One region of the Delftia sp. WSY_7 genome, then DNA from elsewhere that is predicted to be linked to it. Evidence: riboswitches for the same ligand, from Rfam matches in the RefSeq annotation. Region 1 holds a riboswitch; the other holds the start of a gene.
The links. Region 1 has a riboswitch for glycine ahead of gcvT (glycine cleavage system aminomethyltransferase GcvT). Riboswitches for the same ligand answer to the same signal wherever they lie in the genome.
Positions count from the first base shown of each region.

Region 1 (14,682 bases):
GATGACCCTGGTGGACACCTGCCTGATCAACGACCGGCTGGACGCGGGCGCGTTCCGGCTGCAACTGGAGCAGACGCCATTGGATGAACTCCTGGAGGAGTCTGCAGAGCTCGTCGGCTGGTCCCGGCGGCATCGCCTGAAACTGGATCTGGAACAAGGCCCGCAGCAATGGCAATGCGACCCTGTCCTGGTGCGCATCGCCATCTCCAACCTTGTCGGCAACGCCATCAAATATGCCAAGGCGGGCGACATCACCCTGGCCGCCCGCTGCGATGCGTCCGGTGACCTGCTGATTTCCGTCAGCGACCAGGGACCGGGCCTTGCACCCGAAGCGGCAAGACAGGTTTTCGAGCCCTATGAACGCGCAAGCGCCACCCGGCACGTCAACGGGCATGGCCTGGGCCTGTCCGTGGTCAGGCGCATCGCCAGGCTGCACGCAGGCGACGCGTTCTTCCAGCCGGCTGCCGGAGGCGGGGCCTGCTTTGTCATCCGGCTGGGCCGGTTCCTGCCCGGCACGGCAGATGACCGCCAGGAACGTCCGCCAGCGGCAAGGCCGGCCGCCGTGCCGCCGGGCATGCCCGCCTGACGCGGGCAAGGCCGGGGCCTTCGCCCCTGAAGCAGGGCGTGCTCGCGGCGCTCATGGGGCCGCCGCTGCACGGGCCGTCCCGCCCTGCACCACCAGGAACACGCCGCCCAGGATCAGCGCCACCCCTGCCAGCCGCGACCAATTGACCGGCCTGGCGCCCAGGCCCATCAGGCCGAAATGGTCCACCAGCACCGAAACCACGATCTGCCCCGCCACCACGCAGACCAGGAAGCCGCCTGCGCCCAGCCTGGGCGTGACGGCGGCCGCGCTGGCCACATAGATGGCCCCCAGTACACCGCCTATCCATAGCCACCATGGCCCCGCTGCCGCCTGGGCCATGGCCGGAGCGGGCGCGCGCAGCACCCACAGTGCAGGCACCACGACCATGACGCTCACGGCCAGCGAGACCAGCGCGCCCCACAGCGGGTGGCCCAGCAGGCGGCCCACCAGGGCATTGCTGGCAGCCTGGAATGGCAGGATAGCCCCCGCCAGCAGCGCCAGGGCCACGGGAGCAAGGGCGGTGAATGTGCTTTTACCTGTCATGCGGCAAGACCTTTCTTCTTCTGTCAATCGATGCCTGCATGCTCTCGCATCCAGCACGTTGATGGAAATCATTTGTGTGCACGGTCTATATTCATGGCATGGATGAACTGCGCCGGATCGACCTCAACCTGCTGCTGGCCCTGCATGCCCTGCTGGCTGAAAAACATGTGACGCGCGCGGCCCTGCGGCTGCACAAGAGCCAGCCGGCCATGAGCCATTCGCTGGCGCAGCTGCGCGAGCACCTGGGCGACCCGTTGCTGGTGCGGCGCGGCGGCCGCATGGCGCTGACGGCACGCGCACAAGGCCTGGTGCAACCGCTGGCGGATGCGCTGGGCAGCCTCAACGGCTTGCTGGCACAGGCGGAGTTCGACCCGGCCCACGCACGCGGACGGCTGCGGCTGGCGCTGTCGGACTACGCATCGCGCATCGTGCTGCCGCCGCTGATGCGGCATCTGCGCCAGCACGCACCCGGGCTGGACCTGGCCATCAGCCAGTCCACGCGCGAGGTGATGCTGGCCCAACTGGCCGATGGCGAACTGGACCTGGCCCTGGGGCCCTTCCCCGACGCACCCGACCTGCCCGAGGGCATCGAGGTGCAGGATCTGTTCCAGGAGCAGTTCGTGAGCGTGGCCGACCAGGCCGTGCTGCCGGCACGCGGCGGGCTGTCACTGCAAGACTGGCTGCAGCGCCCGCACGTCATGCTGGCCATGCGGCCCGACGCCAGCGAGGAGATCGAACGGGCGCTGGCCGCCCAAGGCCTGAGCCGCCGCGTGGTGCTGGCCCTGCCCCACTGGAGCGCAGCGCTGGAGGTGCTGGCAGGCACCGACCTCGTGCTTACCGTGGGCAGCCGTGCCATTGGCGACCTGCGCCGCCACAAAACGCTGCGCCGCTTCGCTCCGCCGCTGGAGCTGCCCCGGTTTGCCTACCAGCAGGCCTGGCATGTGCGCAAGCAGGGGGATGCCATGCATCGGTGGCTGCGCAACTCGATGGCGCAGTGCTGTACTGCGCAGAAGTAAACGCAGGCCGCAGCCTCAGGCTGCCACCACCACCCTCAGCAACTGCTTCTGTATCTTCCCGCTGGCCGTCTTGGGCAGCGCCTCGCGGAAGTGGTAGCGGCGCGGGCGCTTGTAGGCGGCCAGGCGGTCGCCGTGGACCAGGAAGGCGTCCAGCGCCTCGGCCGTGGGCGTGGCGCCAGGCTTGGCGACCACGTGGGCGGCGACGATCTGGCCCCAGCGCTCGTCGGCCTCGCCGATGACGGCGACTTCGAGCACATCGGCGTGTTCGACCAGGGCGTCTTCCACTTCGCGGGGATAGACGTTCTCGGCACCCGAATTGATCATGTAGTCGATGCGGTCGCGGATCCAGAGATAGCCGTCGTCGTCGATGTGGCCCAGGTCGCCCGTGTGGTACCAGCCGTGCGCCAGGGCGCGGGTGTTGGCGTCGGGGCGGTTGAGGTAGCCGGCCATCATGCAGGGGCCGCGCACGAGGATTTCGCCCACCTCGCCGGGCAGGCAGGCCTCGGCCGGGTCGGTGGGGGCGTTGTCTTCGCGCAAGCGGGCCACGATGAGGTCATGGCCCATGGAGGGCAGCCCCGCCGAGCCCGCGTGCGAGAGTTGCTCGCGTGGCAGAAGGATGGACATGCAGGGGCCCATCTCGGTGGTGCCGTAGACCTGGACCAGGTCGCTGCCGACCTTGCGCGTCCATTCGCGGATCAGGTGCGGCGCCATGGAGGCGCCGCCGTACTCCACAAGCCGCAGCGCGGGCGCCTGCTCGGGCGAGGCGATGGGGTCGGCCAGCAACATGGTGACCATGGTGGGCGCCGCGAAGAAGAAGCTCACGCGCTCTTCGCGGATCAGGCGCCAGGCCTCGGCCACGTCGAAGCGGCGCAGCAGCACCTGGGTGGCACCGGCCTGCAGGCGCGGCAAAAAGCTGGTGTGCAGCTCGGCCGTGTGGTTGAGCGGCGCCATGGCCAGGCCCACGTCGTCGCGCGTGAACTGCATGGTCTGGTGCATGAGGGCGTTGTGCGCCAGCTTGCTGCGGTGCGTATGCAGCACGCCCTTGGGCCGGCCCGTGGTGCCGCTGGTGTACATGAGGATGCAGGGGTCGCTCTCGCGCACATGGGCCTGGGGCGGCGCGCTGCTGCGGCCCCTGGCCAGGGCCGACAGGCGCTGCGTGGCCCAGACCGGCAGCGGGTCGGCCGGGGCATCGTCGGCAAAGATCCAGTGCTCGATGCCTGCGCCAGTGCCGCCGCCTTCGGCCTTGAGCAGGGCCTGGGCGCGTGCGGCCACCTCGCCGCCCTCGTGCTCGAACACCAGGGCGCGCGCTGCGCCGTCCTTGAGGATGAAGGCCAGCTCCTGCGCCGCCAGCCGGTAGTTGATGGGGTTGAAGATGGCGCCCAGGCGCGCGGCCGCCAGCATGGTGAAGACAAAGGCCGGCGTGTTGTAGAGAAAGGCCGCGACCACGTCGCCATGGCCTATGCCCAGCTCGGCCAGGCCGTGGGCGTGGCGGTTGACTTCGGCATCGAGCTGGGCGTAGGTCCAGGCGCGGCGCTCGCCGCCCTCCCACGCGACCAGGGCTTCCTTGTTCGGCAGGTAACGTGCCGGCCAGGCCAATGTGTCTCCCAGCGTCTGCTGCATGTGCGCTTCTTCCTTCTCGCTCACGAGATTTCATATATCGATGCACCTCAATGTAGGAGATTTTTTAGACAGTTATGCAATTTGCAAATGCATCCATGCAGGCAAGCGCATGGAGTTGCAGTCGGCCCGCGGAAATCCCGAAGCCGCGCGGACGCTGGCCGCAGCTAGAATGCGCCGGTCAGGAGAGAGTGCCCGCCCGGCCGCAACGGTCGCAGGCAGCGGCACCGCCGAAGGCGCAGGGTTCGCCCCGAACGCTCAGGCAAAAGGACTGGCACCGCCTGCCGCCACGGCCGCAGGCGTTCCTAGCTGGAGAGAGATGCAGGGTACGGCGGTGTGCCCCATCCACCGAAGGAGCAAGCCCCACGCATGGAAGGTGCGGGTGAATCTCTCAGGTAAAGCGGACAGCAGGGCAGCACATCCCGGAGGACCGGGATGGCGTTATGCCTTGTTCCTTGCCTGAAAGAGAGCCCTCCTTGTCCGCTGCCTCCACCACCGATCTGCTCAGGACCCCGCTGTTCGACCTGCACCAGGAACTGGGCGCGCGCATGGTGCCGTTTGCCGGCTACTCCATGCCCGTGCAATACCCGCAGGGGCTGATGGCCGAGCACCTGCACACCCGCGAGGCGGCAGGCCTGTTCGATGTCTCGCACATGGGCCAGATCAGCCTGCGCGGCCCGGATGCCGGCGCGGCGCTGGAATCGCTGCTGCCCATGGACGTGCTGGGCCTGGGCGAACACCGCCAGCGCTACGGCCTGCTGCTCAACGACGCGGGCGGCATTCTGGACGACCTGATGTTCGTGCGCCGCGAGGACGACCTGTTCCTGATCGTCAACGGCGCCTGCAAGCACGAAGACCTGGCGCACATCCAGGCCCGCATCGGCCAGCGCTGCGAAATCGAGCCCCAGTTCGACCGGGGCCTGCTGGCGCTGCAGGGCCCGCAGGCAGCAGCCGCCATGGAGCGCCTGCTGCCCGACACGGCCGGCCTGGTGTTCATGACAGGCGGCCACTTCGACTGGGAGGGGGCCGAGCTGTACATCACGCGCAGCGGCTATACCGGCGAGGACGGCTTCGAGATCTCCTTGCCCGCCAGCCACGCCGAGGCCTTTGCCCGTGCCCTGCTGGCCCAGCCCGAAGTCAGGCCCGTGGGCCTGGGCGCGCGCAATTCGCTGCGCCTGGAAGCCGGCCTATGCCTGTACGGCAACGATCTGGACACGACCACCACCCCGGCCGAGGCCGCCCTGAACTGGGCCGTGCAGAAGGTCCGCCGCGCAGGTGGCGAGCGCGAAGGCGGCTTTCCCGGCGCGGCCACCGTGCTGGCCCAGCTGCAGTCGCCCGAGCTGCTCACGCGCAAGCGCGTGGGCCTGGTGGCCCTGGAGCGCGTGCCCGTGCGCGAAGGCACGGAGCTGCTGGATGCCGGCGGCCGCAAGGTCGGCCAGGTCACCAGCGGCCTGCTGTCGCCCACGCTGAACCAGCCCGTGGCCCTGGCGTACGTGGAGCCGGGCAGCGCCGCCGTCGGCACCACGCTGCAGGCCATGGTGCGCGGCAAGGCCGTGCCCATGCAGGTGCAGGCCACGCCCTTCGTGGCGCCCCGCTATCACCGCGGTTGAGGACAGCCTGCGCGCTTGGCGTGGATCGAGTTCGGCGGATTCGTTTTTCCTGCCATCGCATGCCGCTACAGTGCGCACTGACCTTTCTCAAACCGCCTTTCACAGGTTTTTTCAGTTTCTATCGGAGCAAGCCATGAGCATCCAGTATTCCAAGGACCACGAGTGGATCAACGCCGCCAACCCTGACGCGGCCATCGTCGGCATCACCCTCCACGCGCAGGACGCGCTGGGCGACGTGGTGTTCGTCGACCTGCCCGCCGTGGGTACCAGCTTCAACCAGGGCGATGTGGCCGGCGTGGTCGAGTCCGTCAAGGCCGCCGCCGATGTCTACATGCCCGTCAGCGGCGAGATCGTCGAAGTCAACGAGGCCCTGCGCGACGACCCCTCCCTGGCCAACAGCGACCCGCTGGGCGAAGGCTGGTTCTTCAAGGTCAAGCTCAGCGACGCAGGCCAGCTGGCCGCGCTGCTCGACGAAGCCGCCTACACGGCCTTTGCCCAGAGCAACTGACGCCACTTTCCGGCCAGGACGGGCGCCAGGGCCCGCCCTGGCGCTTTTCAGCTTTTGAGACAGGTCCCTCCATGCTGATGTCCTCCACCCAGCCCCTTGCCGCCCTCGAGAACGCCACCGAATTCGTGGCCCGCCATATCGGCATCGCGCCCGAAGACGAGGCCCACATGCTCAGCGCCATCGGCGCGGCATCGCGCGATGCGCTTATCGACGCCATCGTCCCGCCCTCCATCCGGCGCCACCAGCCCATGGCGCTGCCGCCAGCGTCCACCGAGGCCCAGGCGCTGGCCGAACTCAAGGCGCTGGCAGGCCGCAACCAGCTGCTCAAAAGCTTCATCGGCCAGGGCTACTACGGCACGCACACGCCCGGCGTCATCCTGCGCAACATTCTCGAGAACCCCGCCTGGTACACGGCCTACACGCCCTACCAGGCCGAGATCTCGCAAGGCCGCATGGAGGCCCTGGTCAACTTCCAGACCATGGTCTGCGACCTGACGGCCATGCCGATTGCCAACGCCTCCATGCTGGACGAGGCCACGGCGGCCGCCGAGGCCATGACGCTGGCCAAGCGCTCCGTCAAAAGCAAGAGCAACCGTTTCGTGGTGGCCGGCGATGCCCACCCCCAGACCATCGAGGTGATACAGACGCGCGCCGCGCCGCTGGGCATCGAGGTGCTGCTGGCCAACTCGCTGGAGGAATGGAACCAGCTGATGGAGGGCGACTACTTCGCCGTGCTGGCCCAGTACCCTGCCACCAGCGGCCGCATCGACGATCTGCGCGCCGACGTGGACAAGGCGCATGGCAAGCAGGCCGCCTTCATCGTGGCCACCGACCTGCTGGCGCTGACCCTGATCACGCCGCCCGGCGAATGGGGTGCCGACATCGTGGTGGGCACCACCCAGCGCTTTGGCATGCCCATGGGCGCCGGCGGCCCGCACGCCGCCTTCATGGCCTGCCGCGACGAGTTCAAGCGCTCCCTGCCCGGCCGCCTGGTCGGCGTGAGCGTGGACGTGCACGGCAAGCCCGCCTACCGCCTGGCACTGCAGACGCGCGAGCAGCACATCCGCCGCGAAAAGGCCACCTCCAACATTTGCACGGCCCAGGTGCTGCCCGCCGTGGTGGCCAGCATGTACGCCGTCTACCACGGCCCCGAGGGCCTGGAGCGCATCGCCCGCCGCGTGGCCTCGTACACGGCCATCCTGGCGCGCGGCCTGGCCGAGCTGGGCGCGCCACTGCGCGAGGCGCCCAGCTTCGACACGCTGAGCCTGCACACGGGCGCGGCCACCCAGGCCATCGTGGAGCGTGCCGTGTCCCTGGGCGCCAACCTGCGCGTGTATTTCAAGGAATACCTGTGCATCTCGCTGGACGAGACCACCACGCGCGCCGATGTCGAGCTGCTGTGGAAGATCTTCGCCCGGGACGACCAGGCCCTGCCCAGCTTCACCGCCTTCGAAAAGGGCGTGGAGCCGCTGATTCCCGACGGACTGCGCCGCAGCAGCGCCTTCCTCACGCACCCGGTGTTCAACACCCACCGCTCCGAGACCGCCATGCTGCGCTACATCCGCCAGCTGTCGGACAAGGACCTGGCGCTGGACCGCAGCATGATCCCGCTGGGCTCGTGCACCATGAAGCTCAACGCCACCAGCGAGATGATTCCCATCACCTGGCCCGAGTTCGCCCAGGTGCACCCCTTTGCCCCGGCCGACCAGCAGCAGGGCTATGCGGAACTGGACAAGCAGCTGCGCGACTGGCTGTGCCAGGCCACGGGCTACGCCGGCATCAGCCTGCAGCCCAATGCCGGCAGCCAGGGCGAGTACGCGGGCCTGCTGGCCATCAAGGGCTGGCATGCGAGCCGGGGCCAGTCGCACCGCAACGTCTGCCTGATTCCCAGCAGCGCCCACGGCACCAACCCCGCCAGCGCGCAGATGGTGGGCATGCAGGTGGTGGTCACCGCCTGCGACGCCAACGGCAACGTCGACATGGCGGACCTGGCGGCCAAGTGCGAGCAGCACAGTGCCAACCTGGCCTGCATCATGATCACCTACCCCAGCACGCACGGCGTGTTCGAGACCCAGGTCAAGGAGCTGTGCAAGCTGGTGCATGACCACGGCGGCCGCGTCTACGTGGACGGCGCCAACATGAACGCCCTGGTGGGCCTGGCCGCGCCGGGCAGCTTCGGCGGCGATGTCAGCCACCTGAACCTGCACAAGACCTTCTGCATCCCGCACGGCGGCGGCGGCCCGGGCGTGGGCCCGGTCTGCGTGGTCGAGGACCTCGTCCCCTTCCTGCCCGGCCATGCCACCACGGGCCTTGCGGGCGGCACGGGCGCGATCAGTGCCGCGCCGCTGGGCAATGCGGCCGTGCTGCCCATCAGCTGGATGTACATCCGCATGATGGGCGCCCAGGGCCTGACCCTGGCCACCGAGACCGCCATCCTCAGCGCCAACTACATCAGCGCCCGGCTGCGCGACCACTACCCCACGCTGTACGCGGGCGAGCACGGCCATGTGGCGCACGAGTGCATCCTGGACCTGCGCCAGTTCAAGGAAAGCACGGGCGTCATGGCCGAGGACGTGGCCAAGCGCCTGATCGACTACGGCTTCCATGCGCCCACGCTGTCCTTCCCCGTGCCCAACACGCTGATGGTGGAGCCCACCGAAAGCGAAAGCCTGTACGAGCTGGACCGCTTCGTGGACGCCATGATCGCCATCCGCGAGGAAATCCGCGCCATCGAGCAGGGCCGCCTGCCCCAGGACGACAACCCGCTCAAGAACGCGCCGCACACGGCCGAGACGCTGCTGGCCTCGGAATGGGCCCACCCCTACAGCCGCGAGGCCGCCGCCTACCCGGTGGCCGCCCTGCGCCAGTCCAAGTACTGGTGCCCGGTGGGCCGCGTGGACAACGTCTACGGCGACCGCAACCTGTACTGCAGCTGCATCCCCGTGGACGCTTACCTGAGCTGAAGCACCTGCCACCCAAAGGGGCGCTTGTGGCGCCCCGGCCGGCGCGCGTACACTGCGGCCCTGCCCGCGCCGGGCCCCGGTCCATCTGCCGGGCGCCAGGCGCGGGCAACCAGGATTTGTGCGGCAGATGCCGCTTTCCCCAGCGCCAGCACGCGATGAGCAGCCAAGACCCTTCCGACCAGCCTCGCGACGACGAGCACCTGCCCCTGCATGCCTTGCTGGCGCCCGGCGCCGACCTGCCCCCCGTCGAACGTTTCCCCTCCTTCCAGCCCGAAGACGATCCGCTGCAGGCCCTGGTCGCCGAGCTGCGCAACTACCAGCGCGAGCTGGAGATCCAGAACCGCGTGCTGGACTACAGCCAGGCCGTGGCCGAAAGCGCCTCCGAGCGCTTCGAAGCCCTGTTTGCCAGCATTCCCCTGCCCCTGCTGGTGGTGGACGAGCACGACATGGTGGTGCAGGCCAACGCCATGGCACACAGCGCCTTCCAGCCCACCGAGCATGACCGGCTGCTGGTCAATTTCGCGCCCTTCGTGCACCCTGACGACGCCGAGCGCGTGCGCGAGACCTTCGTTGCGGCACGCGAGCTGGGCCGCACCGAGGCCCACGAGGTCTGCTTCGACATCACCGAGCAGCACCAGCTGCGCGCCGACCTGCATGTGGCCTGCATCGCCATCCCGCAGCAAAGCGGCCCGCCCATTGCGCAGTACCTGTGCGCCGTGGTCGACCAGGGCCCGCTGCTGGCCGAGCGCCTGGCGCTGCAGCAGCGCAACCACCAGCTGTTCCTGAGCGAGCGGCGGCTCGAATCGGTCATCAACTCGGCCCTGGACGCCATCATCTGCCTGGACCACGAGCAGCGCATCACCGTCTTCAATCCCACGGCTGCCGCCCTGTTTCTGTGTCCGCCGCACGACGCGCTGGGCAGTCCGCTGGAGCGTTTCCTGCCCGATGCGGCCCAGGCCCTGTCCTTTGCGCCGCTGACCACGCAGGCCGTGCTGGGCGAGATGACGGCACGCACGGCCAGCGGCCGCGAAATCCCGGTCGAGGTCAGCGTCTCCTTCGAGCACCACAGCGGCGGCGAGACCACCACCGTGTTCGCGCGCGACCTCACCAGCCGCAAGAAGGCCGAGGCCCAGCGCAACGAGCTGGAAGACCAGCTGCGCGAATCGCACAAGATGCAGGCCCTGGGCACCATGGCCGGCGGCATTGCCCACGACTTCAACAACATCGTGGGCGCCATCCTGGGCAATGTGGAGCTGGCCAAGGCTGACTGCGGCGGCAATGCCGCAGCCATCGAAAGCCTGCAGGAGATCGAAAAGGCCGGCCGCCGCGCGCGCGACCTGGTGCGCCAGATCCTGACGTTCAGCCGCAATGAACCGCCGCAGCGCAAGCCCGTGCAGGCGCGCGAGGTCATGGGCGACACGGCGCGGCTGCTGCGCGTGACCCTGCCGCCCGCCGTGGAGCTGCAGGTGCACGTGCCGCCGCAGATGCCGCCCATGCTGGCCGACGCCATGCAGGTGGAGCAGGCCCTGTTCAACCTGTGCACCAATGCCATGCACGCCCTGGGCGAGCGGCGCGGCCTGATCCAGATGGATGCCGACCTGGTGCGCCCGGACCAGCGCCTGTGCGAGCGCCTGGGCCTGCCGCCCGTCAGCTACGTGGCGCTGTCGGTGCAGGACAACGGCCCCGGCATGGACGCACGCACGCTGCAGCGCATCTTCGAGCCCTTCTTCACCACCAAGCCCGTGGGCCAGGGAACGGGCCTGGGCCTGCCCGTGGTGCACGGTGTCATGCGCAACCACGGCGGCGCCGTGGACGTGTACAGCATCCCCGGCCAGGGCAGCCGCTTCACGCTGTACTTTCCTCCGGCCGACCCCCTGACGCCGGCCGACTCAGCACCGGCCGAGCCCCTCGCCGCCCAGGCGCTGCCCAGCGCACCCGAGCCCCTGGCGGCCGCGGAAACCCCGACCGGCCCGCAGTTCGCCCTGCTGCCCGACCCGCAGGCCGCGCAGCAGCATGTGATGTACGTGGACGATGACCAGGCCCTGGTCTTTCTGGTGCAGCGCCTGCTGCGCCGGCGCGGCTACCAGGTCAGCGGCTTCACCGATCCGCACGAGGCCATCGAGGCGCTGCGCGCCGCGCCCCAGGACTGCGACCTGCTGGTCACCGACTACAACATGCCCGGCTACAGCGGCATCGACCTGGTGCATGAGGCCCTGTCCATCCAGCCGCAGCTGCCCATCGCGCTGGCCTCGGGCTACATCACCACCGAGATCGAGCAGGCCGCATTGGCTGCAGGCGCCAGGGCCCTGGTCCACAAGCCCAACGACGTGGAAGAGCTGTGCGCCACGGTGCACAGGCTGCTGAATGAGCGGGGAACGGCTTGACCCCTGAGCAACGCGATGGCGGCGCCAGTGCAGGTGGCGGCGCAGGCGTCATCTGCCTGCACGAAGATGCCGAACTGCTGGTGCTGGACAAGCCCAGCGGCCTGCTGTGCGTGCCCGGGCGCGGCCCAGACAAGCAGGACTGCCTGAGCGCCCGCGCCCTGCAGCGCTGGCCCGATGCGCTGGTCGTGCACCGGCTGGACCAGGCCACCTCGGGCCTGGTGATCATGGCGCGCAGCCTGGCCAGCCAGCGCCTGCTGAGCGAGGCCTTTGCGCAGCGCCGCGTGCACAAGCGCTATGTGGCCGTGGTGGCAGGCAGCCCCACCGCGCGGCAAGCCGACGCATGGCAGAGCATCGACCTGCCGATTGCCGCCGACTGGGAGCGGCGCCCGCTGCGCATCATCGATGCCGTGCAGGGCAAGCCCAGCCAGACCCTGTGGCGCGCCCTGCCAGGCGCGCAAGCCACCGAAGTCCGGGACGCAATCACCACGCGGGTGCAGCTGCAGCCCGTGACGGGGCGCACCCACCAGCTGCGCGTGCACATGGCCGCGCTGGGCCATCCCATCCTGGGCGATGCGCTCTATGCCGATGCCGCCGTGCAGGCGCTGTCGCCGCGCCTGCTGCTGCATGCGCAGCTGCTGGAGCTGGCGCATCCCCTGTCTGGCGAGACGCTGCGTTTCGAATCCGCCGCGCCGTTCTGATCCATCGCAGGAACACGCAAATCATCGCCACAGCGTACGTTGCTGCAATGCAACATTCAGCGTACGTGTTTCCCCTTCTTGCAGTTGGTCATATTGACTTCATGAAGCACCGTCAGGGTGCAGCGTCGGCATCAGCCGTTTTCTTCGGCCAAAACAGCCCCCGCCCGACGGCGCAGGCCGCGATGGGAGCCTTAGCGAAAAGCCTGTTGCCGCGCCAGCCCCGGGATACCCTGTTGCCATTGGTAACCAGGCGATTAACCTGTGCTTCTTTGCGCGGCTAGCCCCTACAGGAGCCACCGCGTTTTTCAGAACGCTTTACCCAAAGTTGAAGGAAGTACTCATGAGCATTCCGTTCCGCATGCACACCGTCGTCGCCGCCCTGGGTTTGGCTGGCGCCGCCCTGTTCTCCACAGCGCATGCGCAAATCAAGATCGCCATGGTGGTTCCCACCACCGGCCCGCTGACGCAGTACGGCGACATGGTCAAGGAAGGCGTGAACACCGCCGTGGAAATGGCCAATGCGGCCGGCGGCGTCAACGGCAAGAAGATCGAGCTGGTGTCCGTCGATGACGCCTGCGAACCCAAGCAGGGTCCCGTGGCCGCCAACCGCGTGGTCAACGCCAAGATCGGCTACGTGATCGGCCCCGTCTGCTCGGGCGCATCGATTGCCGCAGCCCCGATCTACAACAACGAAGGCGTGGTCGTGGTGACCCCCTCGGCGACGTCCCCCGCCCTGACCGACGGCAAGAACTACCACTTCATCTTCCGCACCATCGGCCGCGATGACCAGCAGGGCCCGGCCGCCGCCAAGTTCATCCTGGAAAAGGCCAAGCCCAAGAAGGTTGCCGTGCTGCACGACAAGCAGTCGTATGGCCAGGGCATTGCATCCTCCGTGCGCGACGACCTGAAGAAGGCCGGCGTGGAAGTGGCCCTGTTCGAAGGCATCAACGCCGGCGACAGCGACTACTCCGCCGTCATCACCAAGCTCAAGAGCGCCGGCGTGGACTTCATCTACTACGGTGGCTACCACCCCGAAATGGGCCTGCTGCTGCGCCAGGCTTCCGAGCAGGGCCTGAAGGTCCGCATGATGGGCCCCGAAGGCGTGGGCAACCCCGAAGTCAACGCCATCGCCGGCAACGCCGTCGAAGGCATGCTGGTGACCCTGCCCGCAGACTTCTCGGCCAACCCCAAGAACGCCGCCGTGGTCAAGGCCTTCAAGGACAAGAAGCGCAATCCTTCGGGCGCCTTCCAGCTGACCGCATTTGCCGCCACGCAAGTGCTGCTGGACAGCATCAAGGCCGTGGGCGACAGCCCCGCCAAGGTGGCTGACCACCTGCACAAGTCCAACTTCGAGACCGTTCTGGGCTCGGTGGGCTGGAACAAGCAGGGCGACCTGAAGTCCTTCGACTTCCAGGTGTTCGAATGGCACAAGGACGGCAGCAAGTCGGTCGCTGCCAAGTAATCCCCCTCCGTCTGACTGACCGGGGCACGCATTCGGCGTGTCCCGGTCGTCTGCATCCTGGCCTTTTAGGCCTTTTCCTGTTTTGGGGCGGCATTACACCATGTCAGAACTCTTACCTCAGCTGATACAGCAGCTGTTCAACGGACTGTCCCTGGGCGCCATCTATGCCCTGATCGCCATCGGCTACACGATGGTCTACGGCATCATCGGGATGATCAACTTCGCCCACGGCGACATCTACATGATCGGGGCCTACATCGGCCTGGTCACGCTGTCGGCCATAGGCACGCAAAGCGGCCTGCCGGTGTGGGCCATCATCGGCCTGATGCTGGTGGTCTCGGTCTTCGTCACCGGCGTCTATGGCCTGGTGGTGGAGCAGGTGGCCTACAAGCCGCTGCGCCGCAGTCCCCGCCTGGTGGCCCTGATCTCGGCCATCGGCATGTCCATCTTCCTGCAGAACTGGGTGGCCCTGGGCCAGGGTGCGCGCGACATGGCCGTGCCCTCGCTGCTGCCGGGCGCGCTGCGCTTCGGTGCCGAAGGCGGCTTCGAGATCTATGTGCCCTACTCGCGCATCCTGATCATCGTGGTGGCCATCGTGCTCATGGTGCTGCTGACGCTGTACATCCGCCACTCGCGCATGGGCCGCGCCTCGCGCGCCTGCGCCCAGGACATGCACATGGCCAGCCTGCTGGGCATCGACACCAACCGCGTGATCTCGTTCACCTTCGTGCTCGGCGCCATGCTGGCGGCCGTGGGCGGGGTGCTGATCGCGCTGGCCGTGGGCAAGCTCAACCCGTTCATCGGCTTTCTGGCCGGCATCAAGGCCTTCACGGCCGCAGTGCTGGGCGGCATCGGCTCCATCCCCGGCGCCATGCTGGGCGGCGTGCTGCTGGGCGTGGCCGAAACCTTTGCGGCAGCCTACATCTCGTCCGAGTACAAGGACATCGTGGCCTTCGGCCTGCTGGTGCTGATCCTGCTGTTCCGCCCCACGGGCCTGCTGGGCAAACCTGAAGTGGAGAAGGTCTGATGAAAACCAAACCCACTTTGAACCTGCGCGACGCCCTGATCGCCACGGTGATGACGGCCGTGGTCGTCACGCCCATCTTCGGCCTGCACCTGGAACGCGCCGGCACCCGCACCATCATCAACCCCGACTGGACGGTGGTGGCCTGGGCCTGCGCCCTGGTCTTCCTGGTGCAGCTGCTGCGCCCGCTGATCGCGGCGAAGATGCCCAAGGTCTCGCTGCCCTCGCTGCCGCAGGCGCGCCCCAGCCACCGCAACGGCCTGATGCTGGC
Region 1 is NZ_JBICLB010000054.1:3,191-17,872, forward strand. It holds gene ACF8ME_RS26050 (ATP-binding protein) at 1-586, shown strand, start outside; gene ACF8ME_RS26055 (DMT family transporter) at 638-1,129, opposite strand; gene ACF8ME_RS26060 (LysR substrate-binding domain-containing protein) at 1,228-2,145, shown strand; gene ACF8ME_RS26065 (fatty acid--CoA ligase) at 2,161-3,765, opposite strand; glycine riboswitch at 3,935-4,046, shown strand; glycine riboswitch at 4,062-4,180, shown strand; gene gcvT (glycine cleavage system aminomethyltransferase GcvT) at 4,206-5,372, shown strand; gene gcvH (glycine cleavage system protein GcvH) at 5,506-5,880, shown strand; gene gcvP (aminomethyl-transferring glycine dehydrogenase) at 5,952-8,843, shown strand; gene ACF8ME_RS26085 (PAS domain-containing sensor histidine kinase) at 8,999-11,227, shown strand; gene ACF8ME_RS26090 (RluA family pseudouridine synthase) at 11,224-11,925, shown strand; gene ACF8ME_RS26095 (branched-chain amino acid ABC transporter substrate-binding protein) at 12,266-13,387, shown strand; gene livH (high-affinity branched-chain amino acid ABC transporter permease LivH) at 13,488-14,414, shown strand; gene ACF8ME_RS26105 (high-affinity branched-chain amino acid ABC transporter permease LivM) at 14,414-14,682, shown strand, end outside.

Region 2 (14,682 bases), on a different contig from region 1:
TAGGCCCGCAAGGCGGCCTGGGGTTTCGTGCAGGCTGGAGCCGCCGGGATACAGCGCCTCTACCCAATGGAAATCGCCTGCCGAAACAGGTTCGGCAGGCGATGGTTCAGCGCCTCTTCAACCGTGTGTCAACCGCGTCTGCGGCGCAGATTCCACAGGCCTGCGGCCAGCATCAGCAGCATGGCCATGGCGAGCATGCGCGGTTCGAGCGCAGGGATCGGCCGGGCACCCGGCGCCGCACCCACACGCGCCGGACCGCTGGGATCCACGATCACGCCATTGGCTGCGCGATCGTCATCACCCTGGCCGCCATCGGTGACCACCACCGAGGTCGTATTGCCCGACACCACCGCACCCGGAGGCTGATACCAGGAGTCCGCCGCCCCTGCGGACGCTGGACCGAACTTCCAGTACGCCATGCCGGTCACCGGCCCCGGCCAGGTGACGCTGACCGTGATCGAGCTGCTGGCCGTACAGCCCCGGGCCACGAAGTGCACATTGCCGTACGGGAAGCTCAACTGGCCCGGCGCACCCGCCGCAGCCGCGACGAAGGACGACTGCGACACATCGAACCCGCAGCCCGCGCCACCACCGCTCAAGGTCGCCGTGGCATTGCCTGCCCCGGTGGCTGTCGGACCCGTGAAGGTCTTTCCGAGCACGTTGAGCGAAGTCGTTGTGGCAGGTCCGGTATTGCCATTGCCTGGATTGGTCTGGGTCGCGCTGATCGTGTGCAGACCCGGCGTCGGCAAGCCGCCGCCCGGCGTGCAGCTCCACGTCTGATCGGCCGCGACGATTGCCGTACACAGCGTCGTCGAGCCATCCTTCACCGTGATCGTGTAGCCCGGCGTGCCGGTGCCGGAAATCTGCGGATAGCCTCCCACCGTGGTCGGCGAAACCGTCAGCGTCGGAGCCACCGGCACCTGCGTGCTGGGAGTGACCGGCGTTGCTGGTGTCGATGCACAGTTCACAGTGCACCCTGCCGTCGGATTGACGGGGCTGATGCCGCCCGATGGATCGTAGGAGGCCGTGTTCGTGCTCGAACCCACCGCCGTCGGAACAGCCGGCAGATTGAAGCTGGTGTTGCCACCGGCCGCCACCGGCGTGGTGAAGCTCACCGTGCAAGACAGGATCGCCGTGCCATTGCCCGCAAACGGAAAGGTGTTGGGAGTACAGGTCGCACTGGCCACATTGGCACCAGTCGGCACGCCCGTGATGCTGATGCCTGCGGGCACCAGATCCTTGATGGTCACGCTGTTGGCGGGGCCGAAGGCACCAGCCGCATTCGCTACCGTGAAGGCGTAGTTGAACGCCGTACCCACGGCCAGACTGCCAGGGTTGGCCTTGGTGACCGTCAGCGCTGGCGTGCCAGGCGTGACCGGAGTCACCGGCGTGGAAGCGCAGTCTGTCGTGCAACCCGCCGTCGGATTGACCGGGCTGATGCCACCCGACGGATCGTAGGAAGCCGTGTTGGTGCTCGAACCCACCGCCGTCGGCACAGCCGGCAGATTGAAGCTGGTGGTGCCACCGGCCGCCACCGGCGTGGTGAAGCTCACCGTGCAAGACAGGATCGCCGTGCCATTGCCCACGAAGGGGAAGGTATTGGGCGTGCAGGTCGCGCTGGACACGTTCGCACCGCTCGGCACGCCCGTGATGCTGATCCCCGCAGGCACCAGGTCCTTGATGGTCACGCTGGTGGCAGGACCGAAGGCACTGGCAGCGTTGGACACGGAGAACGCGTAGTTGAAGGGCGTGCCCACGGCCAGGCTGCCGGGATTGGCCTTGGTGACCGTCAGCGCAGGCGTACCCGGCGTGACTGGAGTCACCGGCGTGGAAGCGCAATCCGTCGTGCAACCAGCCGTCGGATTGACCGGGCTGATGCCGCCCGATGGATCGTAGGAAGCCGTGTTCATGCTCGAACCCACCGCCGTCGGAACAGCCGGCAGATTGAAGCTGCTGTTGCTGCCAGCTGCCACCGGTGTGGTGAAGCTCACCGTGCAAGACAGGATCGCCGTGCCATTGCCCACGAAGGGGAAGGTGTTGGGCGTGCAGGTCGCGCTGGCCACGTTCGCGCCGGTCGGCACACCCGTGATGCTGATGCCCGCAGGCACCAGGTCCTTGATGGTCACGCTGGTGGCGGGACCAAAGGCACTGGCCGCATTGGACACGGAGAACGCGTAGTTGAACGGCGTGCCCACAGCCAGGCTGCCGGGATTGGCCTTGGTGACCGTCAACGCTGGCGTGCCTGGCGTCACCGGAGTCACCGGTGTGGAAGCGCAGTCTGTCGTGCACCCTGCCGTCGGATTGACGGGGCTGATGCCGCCCGACGGATCGTAGGAGGCCGTGTTGGTGCTTGAACCCACCGCCGTCGGAACAGCTGGCAGATTGAAGCCGCTGTTGCTGCCAGCCGCCACCGGCGTGGTGAAGCTCACCGTGCACGTCAGCACGGTACTGCCATTGCCCACGAAGGGGAAGGTATTGGGCGTGCAAGTCGCACTGGCTACGTTCGCACCGGTCGGCACGCCCGTGATGCTGATACCCGCAGGCACCAAGTCCTTGATGGTCACGCTGGTGGCAGGGCCGAAGGCACCGGCCGCATTCGCTACCGAGAACGCATAGTTGAAGGGCGTGCCCACAGCCAAGCTGCCCGGGTTGGCCTTGGTGACCGTCAGCGCTGGCGTACCAGGCGTGACTGGAGTCACCGGTGTGGAAGCGCAGTCTGTCGTGCAACCGGCCGTCGGATTGACCGGGCTGATGCCACCCGACGGATCGTAGGAGGCCGTGTTCGTGCTCGAACCCACAGCCGTCGGAACAGCCGGCAGGTTGAAGCTGGTGCTGCCACCCGCTGCGACCGAGGTCGTGAAGTTCACCGTACAAGTCAGCACGGCGCTGCCATTACCCGCAAACGGGAAGGCGTTAGGGGTGCATGTTGCACTGGCCACGTTCGCACCGGTCGGCACGCCCGTGATGCTGATGCCTGCGGGCACCAGGTCCTTGATGGTCACGCTGGTGGCGGGGCCGAAGGCACCGGCAGCGTTGGACACGGAGAACGCGTAGTTGAACGCAGTTCCCACAGCCAGGCTGCCCGGGTTGGCCTTGGTGACCGTCAGCGCTGGCGTGCCAGGCGTGACCGGCGTGGAAGGCGTCGATGCGCAATCCGTCGTGCAACCCGCCGTCGGATTGACCGGGCTGATGCCACCCGACGGATCGTAGGAGGCCGTGTTCGTGCTCGAGCCCACAGCCGTCGGCACAGCCGGCAGATTAAAGCTGGTGTTGCCACCGGCCGCCACTGCCGCCGTGAAGTTCACCGTGCACGTCAGCACGGCGCTGCCATTACCCGCAAACGGGAAGGCGTTGGGTGTGCAGGTTGCACTGGCCACGTTTGCGCCGCTCGGCACGCCCGTGATGCTGATACCCGCAGGCACCAGGTCCTTGATGGTCACGCTGGTGGCGGGACCGAAGGCCCCGGCAGCGTTGGCCACGGAGAACGCGTAGTTGAAGGGCGCGCCCACAGCCAAGCTACCCGGGTTGGCCTTAGTGACCGTCAGCGCAGGCGTGCCTGGCGTGACCGGGGTCACCGGTGTGGAAGTGCAGTCTGTCGTGCACCCTGCCGTTGGATTGACGGGGCTGATGCCGCCCGACGAATCGTAGGAGGCCGTGTTCGTACTCGAGCCCACAGCCGTCGGAACAGCCGGCAGATTGAAGCTGGTGCTGCCCCCGGCAGCGACCGAGGTCGTGAAGTTCACTGTACAAGTCAGCACGGCGCTGCCATTGCCCGCAAACGGGAAGGCGTTGGGTGTGCAGGTTGCACTGGCCACATTCGCACCAGTCGGCACACCCGTGATGCTGATCCCCGCAGGCACTAGGTCCTTGATGGTCACGCTGGTGGCGGGACCGAAGGCACCGGCAGCATTGGCCACGGAGAACGCGTAGTTGAAGGGCGCGCCCACAGCCAAGCTACCCGGGTTGGCCTTAGTAACCGTCAGCGCAGGCGTGCCTGGCGTGACCGGAGTCACCGGTGTGGAAGCGCAGTCTGTCGTGCACCCTGCCGTCGGATTGACGGGGCTGATGCCACCCGACGGATCGTAGGAAGCCGTGTTCGTACTCGAGCCCACAGCCGTCGGAACAGCCGGCAGATTGAAGCTGGTGCTGCCCCCGGCTGCGACCGAGGTTGTGAAGTTCACTGTACAAGTCAGCACGGCGCTGCCATTGCCCGCAAACGGGAAGGCGTTGGGTGTGCAGGTTGCACTGGCCACGTTTGCGCCGGTCGGCACGCCCGTGATGCTGATCCCCGCAGGCACCAAGTCCTTGATGGTCACGCTGGTGCCAGGACCGAAGGCACCAGCCGCATTCGCTACCGTGAAGGCGTAGTTGAACGGCGTGCCCACAGCCAGGCTACCGGGGTTGGCCTTGGTGACTGTCAACGCAGGCGTACCAGGCGTGACCGGTGTGGTCGGTGTCGATGCGCAATCCGTCGTGCAACCCGCCGTCGGATTGACCGGGCTGATGCCACCCGACGGATCGTAGGAGGCCGTGTTCGTGCTCGAACCCACCGCCGTCGGCACTGCCGGCAGATTAAAGCTGGTGTTGCCACCGGCCGCCACTGCCGCCGTGAAGTTCACCGTGCACGTCAGCACGGCGCTGCCATTACCCGCAAACGGGAAGGCGTTGGGTGTGCAGGTTGCACTGGCCACGTTCGCACCGGTCGGCACGCCCGTGATGCTGATGCCTGCCGGCACCAGGTCCTTGATGGTCACGCTGGTGGCGGGGCCGAAGGCCCCGGCAGCGTTGGCCACGGAGAACGCGTAGTTGAAGGGCGCGCCCACAGCCAAGCTACCCGGGTTGGCCTTAGTGACCGTCAGCGCAGGCGTGCCTGGCGTGACCGGGGTCACCGGTGTGGAAGTGCAGTCTGTCGTGCACCCTGCCGTTGGATTGACGGGGCTGATGCCGCCCGACGGATCGTAGGAGGCCGTGTTCGTGCTCGAACCCACAGCCGTCGGCACAGCCGGCAGGTTGAAGCTGCTGTTGCTGCCAGCTGCCACCGGGGTGGTGAAGCTCACCGTGCAAGACAGGATCGCCGTGCCATTGCCCACGAAGGGGAAGGTATTGGGCGTGCAGGTCGCGCTGGCCACATTTGCACCGGTCGGCACGCCCGTGATGCTGATCCCCGCAGGCACCAGGTCCTTGATGGTCACGCTGTTGGCAGGGCCAAACGCTCCAGCCGCATTCGCTACCGTGAAGGCGTAGTTGAACGCAGTCCCCACAGCCAGGCTGCCGGGGTTGGCCTTGGTGACCGTCAGCGCAGGCGTACCAGGGGCCACCGGCGTGGAAGGCGTCGATGCGCAATCCGTCGTGCAACCGGCCGTCGGATTGACCGGGTTGATGCCACCCGACGGATCGTAGGAAGCCGTGTTCGTGCTCGAGCCCACCGCTGTCGGCACAGCTGGCAGGTTGAAGCTGGTGGTGCCACCGGCCGCCACCGGCGTGGTGAAGCTCACCGTGCAAGACAGGATCGCCGTGCCATTGCCCACGAAGGGGAAGGTATTGGGCGTGCAGGTCGCGCTGGACACGTTCGCACCGCTCGGCACGCCCGTGATGCTGATCCCCGCAGGCACCATGTCCTTGATGGTCACGCTGTTGGCAGGACCAAACGCTCCAGCGGCGTTGGACACGGAGAACGCATAGTTGAAGGGCGTGCCCACAGCCAGACTACCGGGGTTGGCCTTGGTGACCGTCAGCGCAGGCGTGCCAGGCGTGACTGGAGTCACCGGTGTGGAAGCGCAGTCTGTCGTGCAACCGGCCGTCGGATTGACCGGGCTGATGCCACCCGACGGATCGTAGGAGGCCGTGTTGGTGCTTGAACCCACCGCCGTCGGAACAGCCGGCAGGTTGAAGCTGGTGCTGCCACCCGCTGCGACCGAGGTCGTGAAGTTCACCGTACAAGTCAGCACGGCGCTGCCATTACCCGCAAACGGGAAGGCGTTAGGGGTGCATGTTGCACTGGCCACGTTCGCGCCGGTCGGCACGCCCGTGATGCTGATGCCCGCAGGCACCAGATCCTTGATGGTCACGCTGCTGGCAGAACCGAAGGCACTCGCTGCATTCGCTACCGTAAAGGTGTAGTTGAAGGGCGAACCTACGGCCAGGCTGCCTGGGTTGGCCTTGGTGACACTGAGGTTCACCACGCTCACAAAATGAATTTGTGCGGCGCTTGGCGAATACGCGTTTGCTCCCACGGTGAACGTGCCACCCAGGGTTCCGGCAGGAATGCTGGTGGCAATGCTGTAGGTCCCACTCGCTGTGCTGGTGGCAGTGATCGAGCAGATGCCCAGAGTTGTGCCGCTTGTTCCAGTGGTGCAAGTGGCTGACGCGCCGTCCGCGCCACCGTTCAGCTTCACGCCGGGGGTACCGGCAAAGGTGACGACCTCGCCGCCCTTGGGGTTGCCACCAGCATCGCGCACATACGCTTCCACCACATCGGTTGCCGTGCCATTTGCCGCCGCGTTGTCGCTCACGACACGCAGGCCCGAGTTGCTTGCCGAGGCATTGCCGGCGACAAAGGCCATCGATTGCGGGCTGTTGCCGATGGCAGTTGCACCCACCGTGGCGGCAGCCGAGTAAGTCGATGCGGTCACGCTGGTGAACGACACCGAGCAGGTCGCCGCCGCACCCGCAGTCGTGCAACTGGCGGTGGCAGGTGCCGCTCCGGCAGGCGTCACGCTGAAGTTCACGGCAACGCCGGTGACCGGATTGCCGAACGCATCCTTGGTGACCACGGAAACGACGTCCTGGCCGCCGCCGGCTGCCTGGTTGTTCACATCGACCGACATGGTCGAATTGGCGGGATCGACGGCACCTGCCGTAAAGACATAGGCAGCCGTAGCGCCGTACGTATTGCCGCCGGAGCTGATGCCGCTGCCGCTCAATGCGCCCCCCGCGATGCTTGCGCCGGAAGCGTAGGAGCCCGCGACGGTTGTCCTGGCGGTGACCTGGCAGGTACCAGCCGCATTGGTGGTGCAGGTACCGCTGAAGGTGATGTTTGCGGTGGGAGAGAACGTGACAACGCTTCCGGCCACCGGATTGCCGTTGACATCTCCCACAAACGCTTCAAGCACATCCGTCGCCGAGCCATTGGCCGTGGCCGGACTGCTGACGGTACGCACCCCCGACCTGGCGGGGTCGGCGGCATTGGCCGTGAAGTTGATCACGGCCGGACTGCCATTGGCCACGCTCTGGGTGGTGGTGCCGTTGTTGTCCGTGGCTGTGAAGCTCGCCGCACTCGCGACGGTGGATGTCACCGTGATGGAGCAGCGCGCTGGATTCGCATTGGCCGCAATCGTGCAGGAAGTTGCCGACGGCGTGCCGGCGCCGGTATGGACAAAGCCGATGGTGTGGGCAACCGTATCGACGGTTGCATTGCCATTGGCGTCCTGCAGTGCGACGGTCACCGTGCCGGTGCTCGTACCGTCGGCCATCACCGAGAGCGGTGTGGCACTGAGCAGATTGCCACTGGCTGTATTGCTGGGCGGCCCGGCAATGAAGTTGACCGATACCGGGCTGCCATTGCTCACGGCCTCTCCGTTGTCCGTCGCCGTGAAGCTTGCGGTGCCGACCGTGGCCGATTTCACCGTCACGGAGCAGGTGGCCGGATTGGCGTTGGCCGCGATCGTGCACGTGGGTGCGGCCGGCGTGGTCGTGCCCACGCCCGTTTTGGTGAAGACAATCGTGTGCGCCACCGTATCCGTGGCGGGATTGCCATTGGCATCGCGCAGGGTCACGCTGATCGAGCTCGTGGCAGTGTTGTCTGCGACAACGCTGAGCGGACTGGCACTGATCAGGTTTCCATTCGCGCCATTGCTGGGCGAGCCGGCCGTGTAGTTCACCGCAGCCGTAGCCGTGGCGGCCGAGCCATTGATGGTGAAACCAAAGGTGCCGCTGCCGACTGCGGTAGGTGCCGTGACGGTGGCCGTGTACACCCCTGCGCTGCACGCCCCCGCGCCGACCGCGGGCGAGCCCTGTGTTCCACCGTTCAGCGTGAAGGCCACCGTGTTGGCACAGGTCGCAATCGAATTGCCTGACGCATCCTTGAGCTGCGCCGTCAATGTGCTGGTTGCAGTGCCATTGGCAATGATCGAGGTCGGACTCGCAACGATGGTCGAGGCGCTGGTACTTGGCGGACCCGCCGTGTAGCTCACTGAAGCCGTAGCAACTGCGGCAGAGCCGTTGATGGTGAATCCGAAGATCCCGCTGCCGACCGCCGTGGGCGATGTGACGGTGCCCGTATAGATGCCGGCGGTACACGAGGCCGCGCCCACATTGGGCGTTCCCTGCGTTCCGCCGTTCAGGGTGAACGCCACCGTGTTCGTGCACGTGTTGATCGGATTGCTGCTGGCATCGACCAGTTGCACGCGCAGCACGCTGGTGGAGCTGCCGTTGGCCACGATCGATGCCGGAGTGGCGACTATCGTCGATGCACTCGTGCTCGGCGTTGCGGCCGCATAGGAGACCGTTGCGGTGGCAACAGCCGCAGCCCCGTTGATGGTGAACCCGAAGGTGCCGCTGCCGACCAGCACCGGCGATGTCACCGTCCCCGTGTACATGCCGGCACTGCAGCCCGTGACGCTGACGGCAGGAACGCCTTGCGTCCCCGCATTGAGGGTGAAGGCCACCGTATCGGTACAGGTGGTGACAAGGTTGCCTAACGCATCCTTCAACTGCACGGCCAAGGTGCTGGTGGAGACGCCATTGGCCGCAATCGATGGCGGACTCGCGGCGATTTCAGACCCGCTCGTGCTGGCCGGCAGTCCGGTGAAGCTGTAAGCAACCGGCGAAGGCTGATAGGTCACTGCGCCAGATACCGGACTTCCACCCAATGGAAGATTGGAGAACGTGGCACCAGCGACTGACGACGACAAGGTCACGGGTGTCGTGAATGTTCCGGCGACACTGCTGCTGGCATTGATGGGAGACGCGCACTTTCCGCTGGAGTCGGTCGTGCAGCTGACTGCGGCGGAGCTGCCATTGAACGTGACACCTGCAGGCGGCGCTGCGAAGGTAACGGTGTCACTGCCCCCCGTCCAGGCATTGCCTTGGCCGTCAACAATGTAGACCTCCAGCAAGTCGCTGCTGCCGACAGGTTGATTGTTGGTCGTCGCCAGAACGCCGGATTTCAGGGCACAGGGAAAACCGGTGACGCTTGCCGCCGTTGAAAGCTGCGAGGTCTGGGCTCCACCGGAATTGCTGTCCGTCACTGTGACCCGCACCTGGCCGCTGAGATACGAAGGAACGGTCAGCGTTCCCGAGGCTCCGGCCATGGTCCCTGAGCCCAGATAGACCTGTGCGTCGTTGGCGCCCGCGCCGGTCGGCGACCAAAAGGCTTCCACCGTATACGGTGCCGGCTCGCTCGCATTGGCATTTGCCGTGATATTGAATGTCCAGGTGCAGGCGGCGGTGTCACTGGCGCCAACGCCAAGGGTCGGGGTCCATCCGGTTTGTCCATTGGCCGTCGTCAGCAAACTGATACCTGAGTTTGCAGCCACAGGCACGGAAAACAGCGTGTTCTGAGAAATCTTGAAGAAATCATGCGTAGTGATACGAATGGCACTTCTCGACTGGCTTGTCATCTTGTTGTTGCCAATCAACCCTGGTGCCGTACCCGTCCCACTAATATTCAAACCGTCCCCGCCGCCAGTGAAATTGTTATCGGTCACCGTCACTACCTGCGTCGTGCCTGAGGCTGCCGTATTCACCGTTGGTGCCGACACATGCATTGGCGATGAAGCGGTATAGGCGGCGATAGGCAGCGAGAAGGTATTACCCGTCACGGCAAGACCAATTCCATTGCCCAGGTTGATCGTTCCATCAACCGACACCACGGCCCTGGGCGCATTTCCACCAGTCGGACTCAGTGCGATATTCGAATCTTTGATCGTCAATCCGTTGACGGTCATGTTCGACATGACCTGGAAGAACTGCTCGAGCTGCATTCCCCCGATAGGGTTGGGCAGATTCGTTACCGTGAAATTATCGACAACAATGTTGGAAACTGTGCCTGCACCGTTGCTTGCGGCAACGGAAATGGCCGAGCCCTTGTTATTGCCGTAATTTCCATTCCATATCGCGGAATTGATCGTGCTATTGGTAAAGAATACGTTTTGTGCGCCTTGATGAATCTCCGCGTACAGCTCGCAGTTGAACGGCGTCCCCTCTCCCGCAGGGGTTGGCGCCACATTCACCAAGCCGACGCGATCAATGGTGATATTGTTCGCCGGGGAGCCAACGACGAATACCGCTTCGCCACAGGTCATGTTGGGCGAATTGGTGAGCGTGATGTTCTTCCCACCAAGATAAAAAGTTTCCCAGGGGGAGTCCGCCCAGTTCTGGACTTGTATGACTCCCCCGAAATCGATGGTCAACGAGCCCGTGCCGGCTGGCACGGTGCCTTTGAGCCAGTACCAGGCACCACCGGCACCAGTGGTGGTGCCCGTATCGCCGCCGCTGATCATCTGGCTTTGACCACAGGCATTGGTGGCTCCCGTCACGGCGCCGGACTGGGCTCCGCTGATGAATGTATTGGCACAGCGCACGTAAACCGTCTGATTGTCGACATACGGATGGAGGTTTCCCGCCGCATCCTTGGATGTCCCGCTCTGTATGGTTCGTACCGACGTGGTCAGTGTCGGCGCAAAGACGATGGAAACATCGGCACTCGGATCCAGTGTTTGCAGCGTGTAGTTGGCTGCCTGAATGGCCGCTCGCAGCGTACATGCGCCAGCAAAGGTGCCCCCCAGCGTGCTGACACAGGTGGTTGGTGTCGTTGCATTGGCATTGGGAGCGTCGCTGTTGTCGGTGACCGTGAAGACGATGGTCGCCGCCAGTGCCGTGGATGAGATACCCGCGCATGAAAGCAGCAGCAAAGAGAAAAGGCACTTCGCTGCACGCCACTTGCGAAAAAATGCCGAACCAGGCAGGCGATTGAGAGCATGCATGATATTCCCCGTTTTCTCAAGGAGATATGACAGGAAAATGATTTTCCCAATGGCAATGGCCATCAGTTGTACCCAGCGCATTTGCATCGCCGTACCTCGAATAGTTCTATTTGAATCACGAGCCCACAACTCACCTTGCAGCCGGTGAGTTTGGAAGCAAAATTTTTCGCGCAGATCCTGCGCGTCAATCAAAAAAAGGCGGATTTCCATCAACGCTTGCGCGCTGCTCCACTACCCATTGAGCGGACACACCTTCAGTCGGGTTTGCGACGCAAAACATTCCTCCCTCGACAAACCATATTCACCGTGCTTGTATTTTTTCAGTGACGGACCAGTTTCCATGGACCCGCACCTGTGCAACGGTAAGTCGCCTATCAGACATATATACAACCCATGGTTAACCCATGCAGGTCCAATCGACCAGAACATGCACTGACAAACCACTGCACATATCGATAGGCTAAATCATGTTTTTTTCTATTTCAATAGTTTTTTTACATGAAACCAGAGACTCGTCCCAGCGCTACGAGGGAGGCGCTTGAGCGATCTAGGGAATACCCTGAATCAGCCACACCACATACAGGTAACTGGTGGTATCCCCAATACGACTGGAACTGGCTGCGCAAGCCCCATAGAATCGCCCCTGCAGGAGAGCAGGCGGGCGCCACGGTGCCGAGCCTCACCGAAGGCGCAAACTCCCATACACGCTCAGGTTCCGTACTGCAAACACAACATGCCGTCTGGAGAGCCGCCGCACGCAATGTGCGGCGCACCGAAGGAGCAAGCCCCGTTCCCATGGACGGTGGTGAATCTCTCAGGTACCAAGGACAGGGGGAGCGGCAGCTGCGTCACGACGGACGCCGGCTGCCTGCTATCCAGACCATAGCGGCCAGCTTTCGCGTGACCCGGCACATGCCTTTGAAAGGGCATCGTCATGCGCGTCATCGTTCTCGGAGCCGGCCTGATCGGCACCACGTCGGCCTACTATCTGCAATCCCTCGGTCATGAAGTGACCGTCATCGACCGCCAGGCAGCGCCCGGCGCCGAAACCAGTTTCGCCAACGGCGGGCAGATCTCGGTCAGCCATGCCGAGCCCTGGGCCAACCCCGGCGCACCGCTGAAGCTGCTGGGCTGGCTGGGCCGGCAGGACGCCCCCCTGCTCTTCCGCCTGCGCGCCGACATGCGCCAGTGGCTCTGGGGCCTGTCCTTCCTGCGCAACTGCACGCCCGCGCGCACGCGCCACAACATCCAGCAGATCGTTCGCCTGGGCACCTACAGCCGCGAGGCCCTGCAGCAGTTGCGGTCGGACACCGGCATCCAGTACGAGCAGCGCATGCAGGGCATCCTGCACTTCTATACGAACGCCCGCGAGTTCGAGGGCGCGCTCAAGCCCACCGAGCAGATGCAGGCCCTGGGCTGCGACCGCCGCCTGATCGATGCCGACGAGGCCGTGCGCCTGGAGCCGGCCCTGGCCCATGTGCGCGGGCAGATAGCGGGCGCCACCTATACGGCCGAGGATGAATCAGGCGACGCCAACCTCTTCACACGTGAGCTGGCGCGCATTGCCGCCGCCACGGGCGTGCAGTTCCGCCACGGCCACCACGTGACGGCGCTGCGCACCACGGGCGCGGGCGCCAGCCGCCATATCGACCATGTGGAGGTGACCAATGCCGAGGGCCGCTATGAACGCATCCAGGGCGACGCCTATGTGCTGGCCATGGGCTCGTTCAGCCCGCTGCTGGCCCAGCCGCTGGGGTTGCGCCTGCCCATCTATCCGGCCAAGGGCTACTCCGTGACCCTGCCGGTGCTGGACCCCGCCAAGGCCTATCAGGTCAGCCTCACGGACGACGAGTTCAAGCTGGTGTTCTCGCGCTACACGGGCGCGCAAGGCGACCGCCTGCGCATTGCGGGCACGGCCGAGTTCAACGGCTACGACCGCAACCTGGACCCCGTGCGTTGCGAGGCCATCGTGCGGCGCGTGCAGCAGCTGTTCCCCGGCGCCGGCGATACCGGCCGCGCCCAGTTCTGGAGCGGCCTGCGCCCCGCCACGCCCAGCAATGTGCCGCTGATCGGACGCTCGCCCATCGCCAACCTGTTCCTGAACACCGGCCACGGCACGCTGGGCTGGACCCATGCCTGCGGCTCCGGCATGGCGCTGGCCGACCTGGTCAGCGGCAGGCAGCCGGCCGTGGATTTCGATTTTCTGGGAGCCGCAGCCATGGACCCGGATCGCAGCGCAGGCACGGTGCGCCCGCGCGCGGTCTGAGGTGCAGACGGTGTGTACCGTGTGTACGGCGTGTACGACGCCTAGGCAGTGAACACCGTCAACACCCCGGCGAAGCGGTGCAGGCGGGCGTCCATGATCTCGGCTTCGGCAACGAAGCCGATCAATGGCACATCGCCCAGTGCGTGGCGCAGGGTGCGCAGTTCGGCATCGGGGCCGCCGAACAGGCCGCCGCCGCGGCCCCGGCAACTGATGTAGATGGCGCCACGGATGCGGGGCTGTACCTCGCCTTCGGGCGCCGCCTCCTCGGGCTCCGCCGCATCGCGCAGCGCAGCGCCCAGTTGCAGCAGTTCCTGGCGCGCGACCTGGGCCTGGCGGCGGCAGAAGATCACCGAATGCCCGGCCTCCACGGCCGATGACAGGGCCACGCCCTGGCGCAGCGGGTCCAGTCCGACCAGGGTCAGCACCTGGGCCTCTTCGGTCAGCACGCCGTGGGCCAGGCCCCGGCCCGGCGGCGCAATGGCCGCCAGCGTGGTGCGGACCGTGGTCAGCGCGGGCTGCCAGTCGCTGCCTTCCAGCTCCACGCCCAGCAGTTGCAGCAGGCGCTGCAGGGCCGGATCGCCATCGAGCCCGGTGACCAGGGCCCCGCGCGCCTCGGTGATCTCCAGCCCCTCGCCCAGCGGCACGCAGCCCTGGGCCATGCCCGTGATGCAGGGCACGCCGGCACCGAAGGCCACGCCTGAAAAGCCACCACGAAAAATGCCGCGCGCGTCCGCATGCTGCGCATGCAGATCCTCGGTACGGCAGGCGATCTGCACGCCCTCCACGCCATCTTCCCCGTCATCGCCCACGCCGCCGAACAGCAGGCCGGACTCGGTGCGCTCGGACAGCTCGTACAGCAGCTCGGCCAGCTCGGGCTGGCCGCCTGCGGCATGGACCAGGGCCGAATGGGCGGTGAAGCCGGCCTCGCCGCCAGGCGCATGCAGGGGCGCCAGGCCCGAATACAGGCGGTAGTGGGCGGCCGGTACATCCAGCAGCATCACCGCGAGCGCGGTTCCTGACAGGTACTCATGCGACATGGCCAGAACGCCGCCGGCCGAGCAGCCGGCCCAGTCCGCCACATGGGGCAGGGCCCTGGCCAGATGCTGCAGCAGTGGCCGTGCGTGGGCGGCATGCGCATGGGACAGGTACACCAGTCCCAGACGGGGCCGCTGCGCGTGGCCGGGCCCGGCCATCTGCAAGCGCAGCTGCTGCAGCACCGCGTCGGCCGCGGCGCGCCAGTCGGAATGGCTGGCATGGCCTACAGGAAACAACGACATACCAACCTTCTTTCTAGCCCCGCCAGCACCCGGCTTGCGGGTGGCTGGGGCCTTGCGCATCCATGGGTCCGGCCCGATCGGTCAACGCGCCGGCCGGCTCTTGGCTGCCGGCTTGCTGGCGGCCGGCGCCTTGGCTCCAGCCTTTGCAGCGGTT
Region 2 is NZ_JBICLB010000024.1:88,179-102,860, forward strand. It holds gene ACF8ME_RS10655 (invasin domain 3-containing protein) at 129-11,195, opposite strand; glycine riboswitch at 11,716-11,826, shown strand; gene ACF8ME_RS10660 (D-amino acid dehydrogenase) at 11,920-13,251, shown strand; gene ACF8ME_RS10665 (FIST N-terminal domain-containing protein) at 13,293-14,528, opposite strand; gene ACF8ME_RS10670 (PhaM family polyhydroxyalkanoate granule multifunctional regulatory protein) at 14,610-14,682, opposite strand, start outside.
Region 2: linked by a shared signal. The riboswitch ahead of ACF8ME_RS10660 (D-amino acid dehydrogenase) and the one ahead of gcvT (glycine cleavage system aminomethyltransferase GcvT) in region 1 are both predicted to bind glycine.